DNA from 2 places in the Pseudomonas sp. M5A4_2d genome. Region 1 is predicted to be linked to the other one. Evidence: predicted binding sites of a transcription regulator. Region 1 holds the regulator's gene; the other holds the start of a gene.
The links. Region 1 encodes FliA, which starts transcription of late flagellar genes. Its sites were predicted from a motif close to CTAAAGTTTNNNNNNNNNNNGCCGNTAA; they were not measured.
Positions count from the first base shown of each region.

Region 2: a site for FliA is predicted at 2,276-2,303, ahead of ACLBW8_RS04510 (methyl-accepting chemotaxis protein). Genes of this name have one in related genera too.

Region 1 covers NZ_JBKEZW010000001.1:460,237-467,879, reverse strand. The annotation lists gene motD (flagellar motor protein MotD) at 1-120, opposite strand, end outside; gene ACLBW8_RS02150 (flagellar motor protein) at 136-876, opposite strand; gene ACLBW8_RS02145 (protein-glutamate methylesterase/protein-glutamine glutaminase) at 876-2,006, opposite strand; gene ACLBW8_RS02140 (chemotaxis protein CheA) at 2,054-4,276, opposite strand; gene ACLBW8_RS02135 (protein phosphatase CheZ) at 4,288-5,076, opposite strand; gene ACLBW8_RS02130 (chemotaxis response regulator CheY) at 5,095-5,469, opposite strand; gene fliA (RNA polymerase sigma factor FliA) at 5,641-6,381, opposite strand; gene fleN (flagellar synthesis regulator FleN) at 6,378-7,211, opposite strand; gene flhF (flagellar biosynthesis protein FlhF) at 7,319-7,643, opposite strand, start outside.
Region 2 covers NZ_JBKEZW010000001.1:973,873-981,515, forward strand. The annotation lists gene pnuC (nicotinamide riboside transporter PnuC) at 1-472, opposite strand, end outside; gene ACLBW8_RS04510 (methyl-accepting chemotaxis protein) at 574-2,208, opposite strand; gene ACLBW8_RS04515 (undecaprenyl-diphosphate phosphatase) at 2,438-3,268, shown strand; gene ACLBW8_RS04520 (DUF1294 domain-containing protein) at 3,265-3,648, shown strand; gene ACLBW8_RS04525 (amidase) at 3,769-5,055, shown strand; gene ACLBW8_RS04530 (MmcQ/YjbR family DNA-binding protein) at 5,060-5,413, opposite strand; gene ACLBW8_RS04535 (LysR substrate-binding domain-containing protein) at 5,410-6,318, opposite strand; gene ACLBW8_RS04540 (MFS transporter) at 6,455-7,627, opposite strand.

The DNA.
Region 1 (7,643 bases):
CGACGAGATGGAATACATCACCACGAAAAACGCGAACAGCAAGGTGATGAAGTCCGCGTAGGACACCAGCCAGCGTTCATGGTTGACGTGTTCTTCAGGCTCGCGACGGCGACGGCTCACACTCAATACCTCCCATCAGTCCATGAAGCCCTGGAGCTTCAATTCGATGGAGCGCGGGTTCTCACCCTCGGCAATCGACAACAGACCTTCAAGCAGCATCTCGCGGTAACGCGACTGGCGCATGGCAACCGACTTGAGCTTGCTCGCCACCGGCAACAACACCAGGTTGGCACTCGCCACGCCATAGATGGTGGCGACAAACGCCACGGCAATGCCGCTGCCCAACTGCGACGGGTCGCCCAGGTTGCCCATCACGTGGATCAGGCCCATCACCGCACCGATGATACCGATGGTTGGCGCGTAGCCGCCCATGCTTTCAAAGACTTTGGCGGCGTTGATGTCGCGGCTTTCCTGGGTGAGAAAATCCACCTCCAGGATGCTGCGAATCGCTTCCGGCTCGGCGCCGTCCACCAGCAACTGCAAGCCCTTGCGCGCGTAGCTGTCGGGCTCGGCATCGGCCACGCCTTCCAGGCCCAGCAGGCCTTCCTTGCGTGCGGTGAGGCTCCAGTTGACCACGCGGTCGATACCACCGGGCAGATCAACGCGCGGCGGGAAAATAATCCAGATCAGGATTTGCATTGCGCGCTTGAACGAACTCATGGGCGACTGCAACAACGCAGCGCCCACGGTGCCGCCAATCACGATCAGCGCAGCCGGGCCGTTGGCCAAGGCGCCAAGGTGGCCGCCCTCGAGGTAGTTGCCGCCGATAATTGCGACAAACGCCATGATGATGCCAATCAGGCTCAATACATCCATCAGAGGCAGGCCTCCACCAGATGCTTGCCGATATCGTCCAGGCTATACACGGCGTCGGCCAGGTCCGCTTTGACGATGGCCATGGGCATGCCATAGATCACGCAGCTGGCTTCGTCCTGGGCCCAGATTGCACTGCCGCCCTGCTTGAGCAGGCGAGCGCCTTCACGGCCGTCGGCGCCCATGCCGGTGAGCACCACCGCCAGAACTTTGTCGCCGTAGGACTTTGCCGCCGAACCGAAGGTGATATCCACACACGGCTTGTAGTTCAGGCGCTCGTCACCCGGCAGGATTTTGATCGCACCACGGCCATCAACCATCATCTGCTTGCCGCCCGGGGCCAGCAGTGCCAGGCCAGGACGCAGGATGTCACCATCCTCGGCTTCCTTGACGGTGATGCGGCACAGCTTGTCCAGGCGCTCGGCGAAGGCCTTGGTGAAGGCCGCGGGCATATGCTGGATCAACACGATCGGCGCCGGGAAATTGGCCGGCAGCTGGGTCAACACCCGCTGCAGGGCCACCGGGCCGCCGGTGGATGTACCGATGGCAACCAGCTTGTAGGCCTTGCGCTTGGGCGCTGGCGAATGCGCGCTCGGCGCAGAAGCGCGCACCGGCGGTGCCACAGGGCGCGCCACTGGCGCAGGCGCTGGGCGAGCAAACGACGAAGTGGGCGCAGTGGACGCCGCCGGCGCCGCAACCGGTGCAGGCGCCGGCGCACTGAACAGGCTGCGACGGTTACTGCGCGAAATGCTGTGCACCTTCTCGCACAGCATCTGCTTGACCTTCTCGGGGTTGCGCGAGATGTCTTCGAAATTCTTCGGCAGGAAGTCCACCGCACCGGCGTCCAGCGCATCCAGGGTCACCCGGGCGCCTTCATGAGTCAGCGAGGAGAACATCAACACCGGGGTGGGGCAGCGCTGCATGATATGCCGAACAGCCGTGATGCCATCCATCATCGGCATCTCGTAGTCCATGGTGATCACGTCCGGTTTCAACGCAATGGCTTGATCAATCGCCTCTTTGCCGTTAGTGGCCGTACCGACCACCTGGATGGTTGGATCGGCGGAAAGAATTTCCGAGACGCGGCGGCGGAAGAAACCCGAATCGTCCACCACCAGGACCTTGACTGCCATAAACACTCCGTTAGGCGGGGCGGGCAAACCGCCCTGCCCCGCCAGAATCAAATACGCCGTGCGGCGTAACGCTTGAGCATGCTCGGAACATCGAGAATCAGCGCGATCCGACCGTCACCGGTGATGGTCGCACCCGACATGCCCGGGGTTCCCTGCAGCATTTTGCCCAAAGGCTTGATGACCACTTCTTCCTGGCCGACCAGTTGATCGACGACAAAGCCGATCCGCTGGGTGCCCACGGAGAGAATCACCACATGGCCTTCGCGCTGCTCTTCATGCTTGGCCGATGCCACCAGCCAGCGCTTGAGGTAGAACAGTGGCAACGCCTTGTCGCGTACGATCACCACTTCCTGGCCGTCCACCACGTTGGTGCGCGACAGGTCGAGGTGGAAGATTTCGTTGACGTTGACCAGCGGGAAAGCGAACGCCTGGTTGCCCAGCATCACCATCAGGGTCGGCATGATCGCCAAGGTCAACGGCACCTTGATGACGATCTTCGAGCCCTGGCCCTTGGTCGAGTAGATATTGATCGAGCCGTTGAGCTGGCTGATCTTGGTCTTCACCACGTCCATGCCGACGCCACGGCCGGACACGTCGGAAATCTCGGTCTTGGTCGAGAAGCCCGGGGCGAAGATCAGGTTGTAGCACTCGGTGTCGGTCAGGCGGTCGGCGGCGTCCTTGTCCATCACGCCACGCTTGACTGCGATATTGCGCAAGATCGCCGGGTCCATGCCCTTGCCGTCATCGGTGATCGACAGCAGGATGTGGTCGCCTTCTTGCTCCGCCGCCAGAATCACCTTGCCGTTACGGGACTTGCCCGAGGCTTCGCGCTCTTCCGGGGTTTCGACGCCGTGGTCAACGGCGTTGCGCACCAAGTGGACCAGCGGGTCGGCCAGGGCCTCGACAAGGTTTTTGTCGAGGTCGGTTTCTTCACCCACCAGTTCCAGGTTGATTTCTTTCTTGAGCTGGCGTGCCAGGTCGCGAACTAGACGCGGGAAGCGGCCGAAGACTTTCTTGATCGGCTGCATCCGCGTTTTCATCACCGCGGTCTGCAAGTCGGCAGTGACCACGTCGAGGTTCGACACCGCCTTCTGCATGGCTTCGTCGCCGCTGTTCAGGCCCAGGCGCACCAGGCGGTTACGCACCAACACCAGTTCGCCAACCATGTTCATGATGTCGTCCAGGCGTGCGGTATCAACGCGCACGGTGGTTTCGGCTTCACTGGCAGGCTTCTCGGCCACGGGTGCCGCTGCGGCACGTGCAGGCGCCGGGGCGGCTGCAGGGGCTGGAGCGGGCTTGGCGGCAACCGGGGCGGCGGCTTTGGCCGGCGCAGGTTTCGCCGCGACAGGCGTGGCGGTCGCCGCAGCAGCCGGGGCCACTTCGGTGAACTTGCCCTTGCCGTGCAATTCGTCCAACAAGGCTTCGAATTCGTGATCGGAGATCAGCCCGTCAGCGGCAGGCTCTGCGCTGGCGGCAGGCACGGCAGGCGCGACGACGGCCGTGGCCGCGACTTCCGGCAAGGCTTCGGCCGCAAAGGTGCCTTTGCCATGCAACTGGTCGAGCAACGCTTCAAATTCGTCGTCGGTAATGTCGGTGCTGGCGCTGGCGCTGGCAGCCGGAACTTCCGGCGTAGCGGCAGGTGCCACCGCGTCGGCAGCGAACTGGCCTTTGCCATGCAACTGGTCGAGCAGGGACTCGAATTCAGCGTCGGTAATGTCTTCGCTGGTCGGCGTTGCAGGCGGGGCGACCGCTTGCGGTGCTTCAGCTTCGGCCTTCACCGCACTGAGGGAGTTGAGCAACTGCTCGAACTCGCTGTCCGTCACGTCCGCTTCCGGCTCGGCCACAGGCGCCGCTTCCACCACCGGTGCAACCGAGGTGTCGGCAGGTTCTGCCAGGCGCGCCAGGGCGGCCAGCAGTTCCGGCGTGGCCGCCGTGATCGGTGCACGTTCGCGCACTTCACTGAACATGCCGTTGACCGCATCCAATGCTTCGAGAATCACGTCCATCAGTTCCGAGTCGACGTGTCGCTCACCCTTGCGCAGGATGTCGAATACGTTCTCGGCGATGTGACAGCACTCCACCAGCTCATGGAGCTGGAGGAAGCCGGCGCCCCCTTTTACAGTGTGAAAACCGCGAAAAATTGCATTGAGCAGGTTCGCATCATCCGGGCGGCTTTCCAGCTCGACCAGTTGCTCGGACAGTTGCTCTAAAATTTCGCCGGCCTCTACAAGGAAATCCTGAAGGATTTCTTCATCGGCGCCGAAGCTCATGTGGGTGCTCCTTAGAAGCCTAAACTGGATAACAGGTCATCTACGTCATCCTGACCTGACATAACGTCTTCACGTTTATCGGCATGAATCTGCGGACCTTCACCCTTGGCGAGATGTTTTTGTGGATCTTTTTCCGAGAGGATCGCTTCGCGGTCATGTTCGATGCCGGCAAAACGATCAACTTGGCCAGCCATGAGCACCAATTTGAGCAAGTTGCTTTCCACTTCGGTGACCAACTGGGTCACGCGTTTGATCACCTGACCGGTGAGGTCCTGGTAATCCTGGGCCAGCAGAATGTCATTGAGGTTGCTGGCAACCTTGCGGTTTTCCTCTTCGCTGCGCGACAGAAAAGCGTCGACCCGACGCGCCAACTCACGAAACTCTTCAGCCCCCACTTCCCGACGCATGAAACGGCCCCAGTCAACGCTGAGGGCCTGCGCTTCGGTCGCCATGCCATTGACCAGGGGCGTGGCGTTTTCCACCAGGTCCATGGTGCGGTTGGCCGCCGCCTCAGTCAGCCTGACCACATAGGACAGGCGTTCGGTGGCATCGGTGATTTGGGAGATTTCTTCGGCCTGGGGCATGTGCGGGTCAATCTGAAAATTGACGATCGCACTGTGCAGCTCGCGTGTGAGCTTGCCCACTTCCTGGTACAGGCCGCGGTCACGGGTCTGGTTAAGCTCATGGATTAACTGCACCGCGTCGCCGAACTGGCCTTTTTCAAGGCTTTCGACCAACTGGTGAGCATGCTTTTTCAGGGTCGACTCAAAGTCTGCCTGCGATGATTCTTTATGCTCCATAGCTCCCCCGTGGTGGCATCAGCCGTGGATGCGTTCGAAGATTTTTTCGATCTTCTCTTTCAAGGCCAATGCAGTGAATGGCTTAACCACGTAACCGTTAACCCCGGCTTGGGCGGCTTCGATGATCTGTTCACGCTTGGCTTCGGCGGTCACCATCAGCACAGGCAGGCTGCGCAGTTTTTCATCGGCGCGCACGTGACGCAGCAAGTCGATGCCGGTCATGCCCGGCATGTTCCAGTCGGTTACCAGAAAGTCGATGCTTCCGCTGTTGAGGATAGGAATCGCCGTCAGGCCGTCATCCGCCTCGACCGTGTTGGTGAACCCAAGGTCACGCAACAGGTTTTTTATGATCCGCCGCATCGTTGAGAAGTCATCAACGATGAGGATTTTCATGTTCTTGTCCAATTCGACCTCCAAGCAGTCTTAAACGCGCCCAGCACCTGGACGCGCCATTTCAATCAACAGGCGTTACACAAAAAGGACTGCCAGGGGTACCACGGAACGAACCCGCGAAAGACTTTTCACCTCTCGCCTAATTGCGCTGCAGTATCCCCACACTGCCTGTCAGCGCGCGCGCCACTCTCCCAATCGCCCCCGCAAGCGGGCTGCGCACTGGCTATGCAGCTGGCTGACACGCGATTCGCTGACCCCCAGGACCTCACCGATTTCCTTGAGGTTCAGCTCTTCGTCGTAGTACAGCGCCAACACCAGTCGCTCACGCTCAGGCAAATTGGCAATCGCCTCCGCCAACGCCCCCTGGAAGCGTTCATCTTCCAGGTCGCGCGACGGTTCGAGATGTGCACTCGCGCCGTCCTCGTGCAGCCCTTCGTGTTCGCCGTCCTGCAACAGGTCGTCGAAACTGAACAGGCGGCTGCCCAAGGTATCGTTCAAAATCCCGTAGTAATCGTCGAGACTCAATTGGAGTTCGGCCGCAACTTCATGATCTTTAGCGTCACGACCTGTTTTTGCTTCAATTGCACGAATTGCGTCACTGACCATTCGCGTGTTGCGGTGTACCGAACGCGGCGCCCAGTCCCCTTTACGCACTTCATCGAGCATCGCACCACGGATACGGATACCCGCATACGTCTCGAAACTCGCGCCTTTGCTCGCGTCGTATTTGGTCGACACTTCGAGCAGGCCGATCATGCCGGCCTGGATCAGGTCTTCAACCTGCACACTGGCAGGCAGGCGTGCCAGCAAGTGGTAGGCAATGCGCTTGACCAAGGGCGCATAGCGCTCGATCAATTCGCCTTGGCTGTCACGTGCCGAGTTTTTGTAAAGGTTATAGCCGCTGGCTGTCATAGCACCGGTCCTGCGCTCGTCTGATGCACCAATCGCTCGACGAAAAACTCCAGATGCCCGCGCGGGTTGGCGGGCAACGGCCAAGTATCGACCTTCTGGGCAATAGCCTTGAACGCCAATGCGCACTTCGAACGAGGGAACGCTTCATAGACTGCACGCTGCTTTTGCACAGCCTTGCGCACACACTCGTCATAGGGAACTGCGCCAACGTATTGTAAGGCGACATCGAGGAAGCGATCCGTGACCTTGGTCAACTTGGCGAACAGGTTTCGCCCTTCCTGCGGGCTTTGGGCCATGTTGGCCAGCACACGGAAGCGATTCATGCCGTAGTCACGGTTAAGCAGTTTGATCAGGGCGTAGGCATCGGTGATGGAGGTGGGCTCATCGCAGACCACCAGCAGCACTTCCTGGGCAGCGCGCACGAAGCTGACCACGGACTCGCCGATCCCGGCGGCGGTGTCGATCACCAGCACGTCGAGGTTGTCGCCGATGTCACTGAACGCCTGGATCAGGCCGGCGTGCTGCGCCGGGCTCAGATGCACCATGCTCTGGGTACCCGAGGCCGCCGGCACGATACGAATGCCACCGGGACCTTGCAGCAGCACATCGCGCAGCTCGCAGCGGCCCTCGATCACATCGGCAAGGGTGTGTTTGGGTGTCAGCCCCAGCAGAACGTCGACGTTCGCCAGCCCCAGGTCAGCATCCAGCAGCATGACCCGACGGCCAAGCTCTGCCAGGGCCAGGGACAAATTCACTGACACGTTAGTTTTTCCGACGCCACCTTTGCCGCCGGTCACCGCGATCACCTGTACGGGATGCATGCTGCCCATTTTATTTCTTTACCTTGTCTTGCTTAGACGCAGGCTACATGGCTTGGCCGCGTGAATCGCTTGCAGACCATCGATGTAGATACTTTTCACGGTGTTCATCCTGCCCTTCAACCCACCCGCTTTGCCGGGTTGTGGTAAAGGTCGGCGAACATGTCGGCCATCGCTTCCTCGCTAGGCTCTTCTTGCATTTGCACGCTGACAGCACGGCTGACTAACTGATGACGGCGCGGCAGATGTAAATCATCCGGAATCCGCGGCCCGTCGGTCAGGTAGGCGACCGGTAATTCATGACTGATGGCCAGGCTCAGCACTTCACCCAGGCTCGCCGTTTCGTCGAGCTTGGTCAGAATGCAACCCGCCAGGCCGCAACGCTTGTAGCTGTGGTAGGCAGCGGTAAGAACCTGTTTCTGGCTGGTGGTTGCAAGCACCAGG
Region 2 (7,643 bases), 510 kb from region 1:
GGCCTTTATAGAGGAACAGCCCGACGAAGATCACGTCCACCGCAATCCACAGCGGCCAGCATTGCACGCGTTTTTGCGCCATCCACATTTGTGCCACCAGGCTGAAGCCGGTGAGGGCGGCGTCAAGCCAGGGTTGGGCGGCATCGGTCCAGTGGGCCATGGCGGCGCCGAGCAGCAGGCTGAAGACTGCGCCGACGGCCAGGCTGGTCATGATCGAAGGCCAACCGAGGCTGCTGACCTGGCGCCCTTGCTTGACGTCACCGGCGCGGGTCCATTGCCACCAGCCGTAGAGTTGCAGGGCGGCGTAGACCACCTGCAGCAGCATGTCGGAATAGAGTTTCACGTCGAAGAACACCCAGGTGTAAAGCAGCACCATCACCAGCCCGATGGGCCAGCACCAGGGGTTCTGTTTGACCGTCAACCAGACAGCGATCACCCCCAGGGCGGCGGCGAACAGTTCAAGCCCGGACATGGCGGTTCCTTGGGGACGTGGGAGAGGGCGGGGATTGTAACTTCAAAATGTCGAAGGACCAAAGTGGGAGGGGCGAGCCGCCTCCCACCTGTTGAACGGTGCTAGACCTTGAATTGGCGCAGCAGCCCATTGAGCTGTTCACTCAACTCGCGCAGATGTGCACTCGCCACGCTGGACTGTTCCGCCGCCAGCGCTGTGCTGTGAGACAAACCGGCTGCCTGGGTGACGTTCTGGTTGATGTCTTCCACCACATGCGCCTGTTGCAAGGTCGCGCTGGCAATCGAGGCGTTCAAACCATTTAGGTTATGTAACGCCTGGCCGATGGCAGTCAGGCTGGCACCGGCCTGGCCGGCTTGCGCGATGGTGAGTTGCGAGGCGCTATGGCTGTCGCTGATCACCTTGACGGCCGCTTCCGAGTGACCTTGCAGGCGCTCGATCATCGCCTGGATCTCTGCGGTGGATTTTTGCGTGCGCTGGGCCAACAGCCGCACTTCATCGGCCACCACGGCAAACCCACGGCCTTGCTCACCGGCGCGTGCGGCTTCGATGGCGGCGTTGAGGGCCAACAGGTTGGTCTGGTCGGCGATGGAGCGAATCACTTCGAGCACGCCGCCGATCTGCGTGCTTTCACTGGACAGCGTGCGAATCACCTCCACGGCCTGGCTGATGGTGCCGGAGAGCTGGTCGATCTGCTGCAAGCTGCCGTCGATATTCACTTGGCCCTGCTGAGCCTGCGCCTGGGCATCACGCATTTCGCTGGCGGCGTGCTCGGCGTTTTTCGCCACGTCCTGCACGCCATACGTCACTTCATTGATCGCCGTCGCCACCAGCTCCATCTGTTGCGATTGTTGCTGGCTGCGGTCATGGGCCTGCTGGGCGTTGGTGCCCAGCTCCGTGGAGGACTGCCCCAGGGCGTTGGCGCACACCTGCAACTGGCTGACCACCTGGCGCAACTTGGCCGTAAAGCTGTTGAAGTGCTGCGACAGCTGGGTGACTTCATCGCGCCCGTGGGTATCGAGACTGCGGGTCAGGTCGCTTTCGCCACTGGCAATATTGGCCATCGCGTTCACCGCCGCCTGCAACGGCTGCACGATACTGCGGGCAATCAACGTGACCAGCACCGCCATCATCAGCGCAATGACCAGGCCAATCAGCGAGGTTTTCCACACCTGGCCTTTGAATTCGGCCTGCACATCATCCACGTACACGCCGGAGCCGATAATCCAGCCCCAGGGTTCGAACAGCTGGATATAGGAGGTCTTTTCCACCGGCGCTTCAGCGCCCGGTTTCGGCCAGCGGTAGTTAACGATGCCGGCGCCCTTGGCCTTGGCCAGGCTCACGAACTCGTTGAACACCGCAAAACCGTCCGGGTCGCGGATCGCCGAGAGGTTCTGGCCATCCAGCTTGGGGTTGGCCGCGTGCATGATCATCACGGGCGTCAGGTCGTTGATCCAGAAATAATCGTCGTGGTCGTAGCGCAGGCCGCGCACCGCGCTCAGGGCCTGCTTTTGCGCCGCTTCGCGGGTCAATACGCCGGTTTTCTCGAGGTTCTGGTAATAAGCCAATACACCGCTGGCCGTCTGCACCACGTGTTGTGTCTGCTGGCTTTTGGCTTGGTAGAGGTCACCATGGATCTGTTTGAGCATCAGCAACCCGAGGGTCAGCAGCATCAACACGGCGACTATCAGGATCAGCCAAAGACGGCGGCTGATCGACATGCTGCGCAAACTGTTCATCGTCCTGTCACTCCGTGCTTTTTATAATAATGGGCGCTGCATCGACATTTCCGGCTTGTCTGATAGGCTTTCGGCCTGTAATCGAAAAACCTGAGTACTCCCTGATTTTTCACGAAATTTTTGCGGCCCGATGGTGAAAATCCACACCGGGCCTTGAGTGTGCTCGTCGTCAGTGAACTATTAAAAAGACAGACAAGGCATGCCGCCGCGCATGACCTTTGGGGGAAATATGGACTTTTGGACCGCCATACAGGCATTGATTCTTGGCGTTGTGGAGGGGCTGACTGAGTTCCTGCCGATTTCCAGCACCGGGCACCAGATCATCGTCGCCGACTTGATCGGCTTCGGCGGCGAACGTTTTGAAGCGTTCAACATCATCATCCAGTTGGGTGCGATCCTGGCTGTGGTGTGGGAGTTTCGGCGCAAGATCCTCGACGTGGTGATCGGCTTGCCGACCCAGCGCAACGCGCAGCGCTTCACCGTCAACCTGATCATCGCGGTACTGCCGGCCGTGGTGTTGGGGGTGATTTTTGCCGACCTGATCAAGCACTACCTGTTCAACCCGATCACCGTTGCCACCGCCCTGGTGGTGGGTGGCGTGATCATGTTGTGGGCCGAGCGCCGCCAACATGCGGTCCACGCTGAAACAGTGGACGAAATCACCTGGAAAGACGCGCTCAAAGTCGGCGTTGCTCAATGCCTGGCGATGATTCCGGGCACCTCGCGCTCCGGCGCCACCATCATTGGCGGCCTGCTGTTCGGTCTGTCGCGCAAAACCGCTACCGAATTCTCGTTCTTCCTGGCCATGCCAACCATGGTCGGTGCGGCGGTGTACTCGGGCTACAAGTACCGTCATCTGTTCCAGCCCGATGATTTGCCGGTGTTTGCCATCGGTTTTGTCACTTCATTCATCTTCGCGATGATTGCGGTCAAGGCCTTGCTCAAGTTTATTGCCAGCCACAGCTATGCGGCCTTTGCCTGGTATCGGATCGCGTTCGGCCTGGTGATCCTGGCGACCTGGCAGTTTGGCTGGATCGACTGGACGGCGGTCAAGCCATGAACATTCAGCACCCGCGCCTGAAGGCGCTGATCTTTGTGTTGTTGTGCGCCGCGCCGCTGATTGGGGCGGCGTTGGTGTGGTATCGCGGCGAGACGGTGATTCCGCTGGCGGCCTACGGCGTCGTCAGTGTGGTGGCGTTTTTTCTGTACTGGGGTGACAAGCGCAAGGCGCAATCGGAGGGCCCGCGCGTTCGGGAAAATATCCTGCACGCCGTGGAGCTCGCGGGCGGATGGCCGGGGGCGCTGATTGCCCAGCAGGTGTTTCGCCACAAAACGCGCAAGGTGTCTTACCAGGTGCTGTTCTGGGTGATTGTGTTGCTGCACGAGGTGTTCTGGCTCGATCAGCTATTCCTGGGCGGCACGTTGCTGGCGGTTTTATAGGGTTGAGGCGCTTGGGATATACCCTACAAGCCTGCGGGAAGCGCCTCACTCAATCGACCATATGAATGGGCGGTACACCGGCGTTATGCTCAAAGCACTGAACGCAGTGGGGTAATACGGATGTCTTTATCGGATTCATTGCTACGCCATTCTGCTACCGAACTTGGCGCATTGATTCAACAGCGCAAGCTCTCATCTACCGCCATTGTTTGCGCCTACCTCGCACGTATCGAGGCGCTCAACCCTTCGGTTAACGCCTTGGTTCAAGTGTGTGCCGAGGCGGCGCTGGCCAGTGCGTGGGCGGCGGATCATGCAGTCGCCAACGGTGAGTATTGGGGCGCGTTACACGGCGTTCCCTTTACGGTCAAAGATGTTATCGACACGCGTGGCGTGGTGTCGGCGGTGGGTTTGACTGAGCGGGCTCACTACCTGCCGGAACAGGACGCCGTGGTGGTGACGCGCATGAAAGCCGCCGGCGGCATTTTGCTTGGCAAAAGCAACTGCCCGCCGGGTGGCGGCGGCGGTGTCACCCACAATCCTGTCTACGGCGCCACGCGCAACCCGCATGCGCTTGCCTATAGCCCCGGAGGGAGCAGTGGTGGCGAAGCGGCGGCGATTGCTGCTGGGCTTTCACCGTTGGGGCTGGGCAGCGACTCCGGTGGCAGCTTGCGCGTCCCCGCACATTTTTGTGGTGTCTGTACGTTGAAACCCACCAGCGGCCGTGTGCCTAACACTGGTGTTTTCGATCACCCGGGCGGGTTGAGTGACTATCGCAGTCAGATTGGCCCGATGGCCCGGCATGTCGAAGACCTGGCCCTGGTGCTGCAGGTCATTGCCGGTGAAGATGGGCGCGATGCCGGGGTGATTCCGATGCCGTTGGGCGGTATGCAGACTCAAGCGCTGAATGGTTTGCGAGTCGCCTGGTACAGCGATGGCGGCATTGAGCCCGTCGACGCAATCACGCAAGAAACACTGCAAGTGGTCGCCGCTCTGTTGGAACGCGCGGGCGCCTTGATCCGTCCGGCCTTTCCATCGGCGTTGAGCAATGCCCGCGACATTACCGAACGCTACTGGGCAATGAGTAAAGGCACCGGCGCGCAGGCGATACAGTTGCTTTCAGATTGGGATCAGTTTCGCACGGCCATGCTGGGGTTCATGGCCGACTACGACCTTATCCTGTGCCCTGTCGACGCGGCGCCGGCAACCCGCCTGGGAGAGACTCGGCCAGGGCTGTTCAGTCACACGTTGCCTTACAGCCTGGCGGGTTGGCCTTGTGTGGTGGTGCGCGCAGGAACTGATCACGCGGGTTTGCCGGTTGGCGTGCAGATTGTCGCGCGACCCTGGCACGAGCATGTCGCGTTGGCGGCGGCAGCGGCCATTGAGCGCGCGCTGCCGTTCCCGCTTTGAGCGGTCACTCCAGCTTGAGTCCCACTTGCGTGCGCTTGGGCAGCTTGCTCACCACTAACTGGTGCGAGCGTTGCAACAGGCCACGCAGTTCCTCGGCGTTCAGCGGGTAGGGCGTGTTCATGATGATCCATTGCGCCCGTGCCAGGTACGGCGCCGGGTGGATGCCGGGGCGGTCCACATGGCCCAGGAACAGTTCTTTGTCGACCTTGAACGCCAATGAATCGCCCCGCAGGTGCTGCACGGCGAACATCTTGTTGCCGGCGATGGAAAACACCCGCACGCCGCCCCATTTGTAGTCTTCCCGCGCGCCGGGCAGGCTCAGGCAGAAGGTGGCAACTTGTTCTTCGGTCATTTTCATAGCAAACGGTCTCCGCAACCCTTGAAGGCTTCTTCCAGGTAGTCGATCCAGGCTCGGATGGCCGGCAGTACGCCACGGCGGTGCGGGTAGACCGCCTGCAGCCAGCCGCCGGGTGACGACCACTGCGGCAACAATTGCACCAATTGACCGCTGGCCAATTCCTCTTCGCAATACATCATCGGCAGCACGGTAAAGCCCAGGCTCTTCATGGCGCAGGCTTTGCGCACGATGAAATCGTCGATGCCCAGGCGGGCTTCCAGCGCCAGGTCTTCGCTATTGCCTTGCGGGTCGATCAGGCGCAGGTGCACCAGGCGGTCAGCTTCAAGTGCGCCGAGCACCGGCAGTTGCTTGAGGTCTTCGAGGCTGTTGATTTGCCGTCCCTGGATGAATTCAGGGCTGGCGACGAGGATAGTCTGGGCCTGGCGCAGGCGCTTGGTCACCAGCAGTGGGTCTTCATCGCCTAACTCGCGCACGCGCAGGGCGACGTCGATGCCTTCGGCCACCAGGTCGACACGGCGGTTAACCAGGGTCATTTCCAGTTGCACAAGCGGGTGAGCCGCAAGGAAACCGGCGACCATGTCCGGCAGCATGTGCTGGGCCATGCCCACCGGGCAACTGACGCGTAAGCGCCCGCGCGGTTCGCTGGACATGCTCGCCACGGCTTCGTCGGCCATTTCCGCCTCCAGCAGCATGGCCTGGCAATGGCGCAGGTAGCGCTCGCCGACGGCGGTGAGGGTCAATTGGCGAGTGGTGCGCTGCAACAGGCGTGCACCGAGGCGTTCTTCCAGCTCGGCAATCCGTCGCGACAACCGTGACTTGGGAATCCCGAGCAGCCGCCCGGCGGCCGCAAAGCCGCCGGCTTCGACGACTTTGGCAAAATAGTAGAGGTCGTTGAGGTCTTGCATGGTCAACCTGTTGTCCTGTCAGTGGGACGAACTATCCGCGTCTGACGAGGGCAAATCCACTACAAAAAAGCCAGCGCCTTGTGGACGCTGGCTATGAAAGGCATGCAAGGCTCAGAACTGCAAGCCGGTCACAGGCTTATTCGCTTGTCCTGAACACCGTGAGCAACAGGGCCAGCCCGGCAAACGCCGCACCGGTGAGTGCCTGGCCCTGCCAGCCGTAGAGTTCCGAGGCGAAAGCACCGGCTGCGGAACCCAAGGCGCCACCGATAAAATAAACCACCATGAACACCGTGTTGAGGCGGCTGGTGGCTGACGGCTCCAGCGCCAATACGCGGGTCTGGTTAGCCAGTTGGTTGGTCCGGTTTCCCAAGTCGAGAAACGTCGCCGCGATCAGGATCGGCCACCACCAGCCTTGGGGGCCCAGGGTGTAAATCAGGATAAACGCCACGAGCACCGTGGTGATGCCGACGCGCTCCAGCAGACGGCCATGGCGGCGGGTTTGTTGGCCGATGGTCGAGGCGCAGAGAATGCCGACGATAGCTGATAGGCCCAGCAGCCCAGCCTGCGCGCTGGAAAACCCATACGGCGGCAAAGCCAGCAGCGCGGCCATAGAGCCCCAAAACACATTCAATGCGCCAAATACCAGGGCGCCCTTGATCGCCGATTGGCGCAGGGTCGGGTATTGCCTGGCCAGGCCCCACAGGGATTTGAGCAAGGCGCCATACGCAAGTTTGCTGGTGGACATCGACACGGGCATGCGCGTCAGGATCGCCAGGAACAGCACCACATCCAATGCCGCCGCCATCGCGAACATGCCGCGCCAGCCCAGCCAGCCGCTGACCGCACCGCTGACGGTCCTGGCCAGCAAACCACCCGCGGACAGGCCGCTGACCATCAGGCCCAGCACCGCGCCTTTCTGCTCGGGCGCGCTCAGGTCCGAGGCGGCGGGAATGATCACCTGCGCGCTGATGCCCGACAGCCCCAACAGCAAGCTCGCTATCAGCAGCCAGGTATAAGACGGCGCTGTGGCCGAGGCCAGCAGGCTGATGAAGTTGATGCACAGCACCGCCAGGATCAAGGTGCGCCGGCTGATGCGATCGCCCAGCGGTACAAACAGCAGCAGGCCGCAGGCGTAACCGATTTGCGTGAGCATGGCGATCTGCCCGACATGCGCGGTGGACACCTCGAAGGTGTTGGCAATCAGCGGCAGCATGGCCTGGTTGTAGTAGATCGTGGCGACCGAAAACCCGCAGCAGATGGCGAGAAGAAGGGTCAGCCCTTTGGTCAGGGTGGGGGAGTGTGCGTGCATGGCGTGCCCGGTGGCT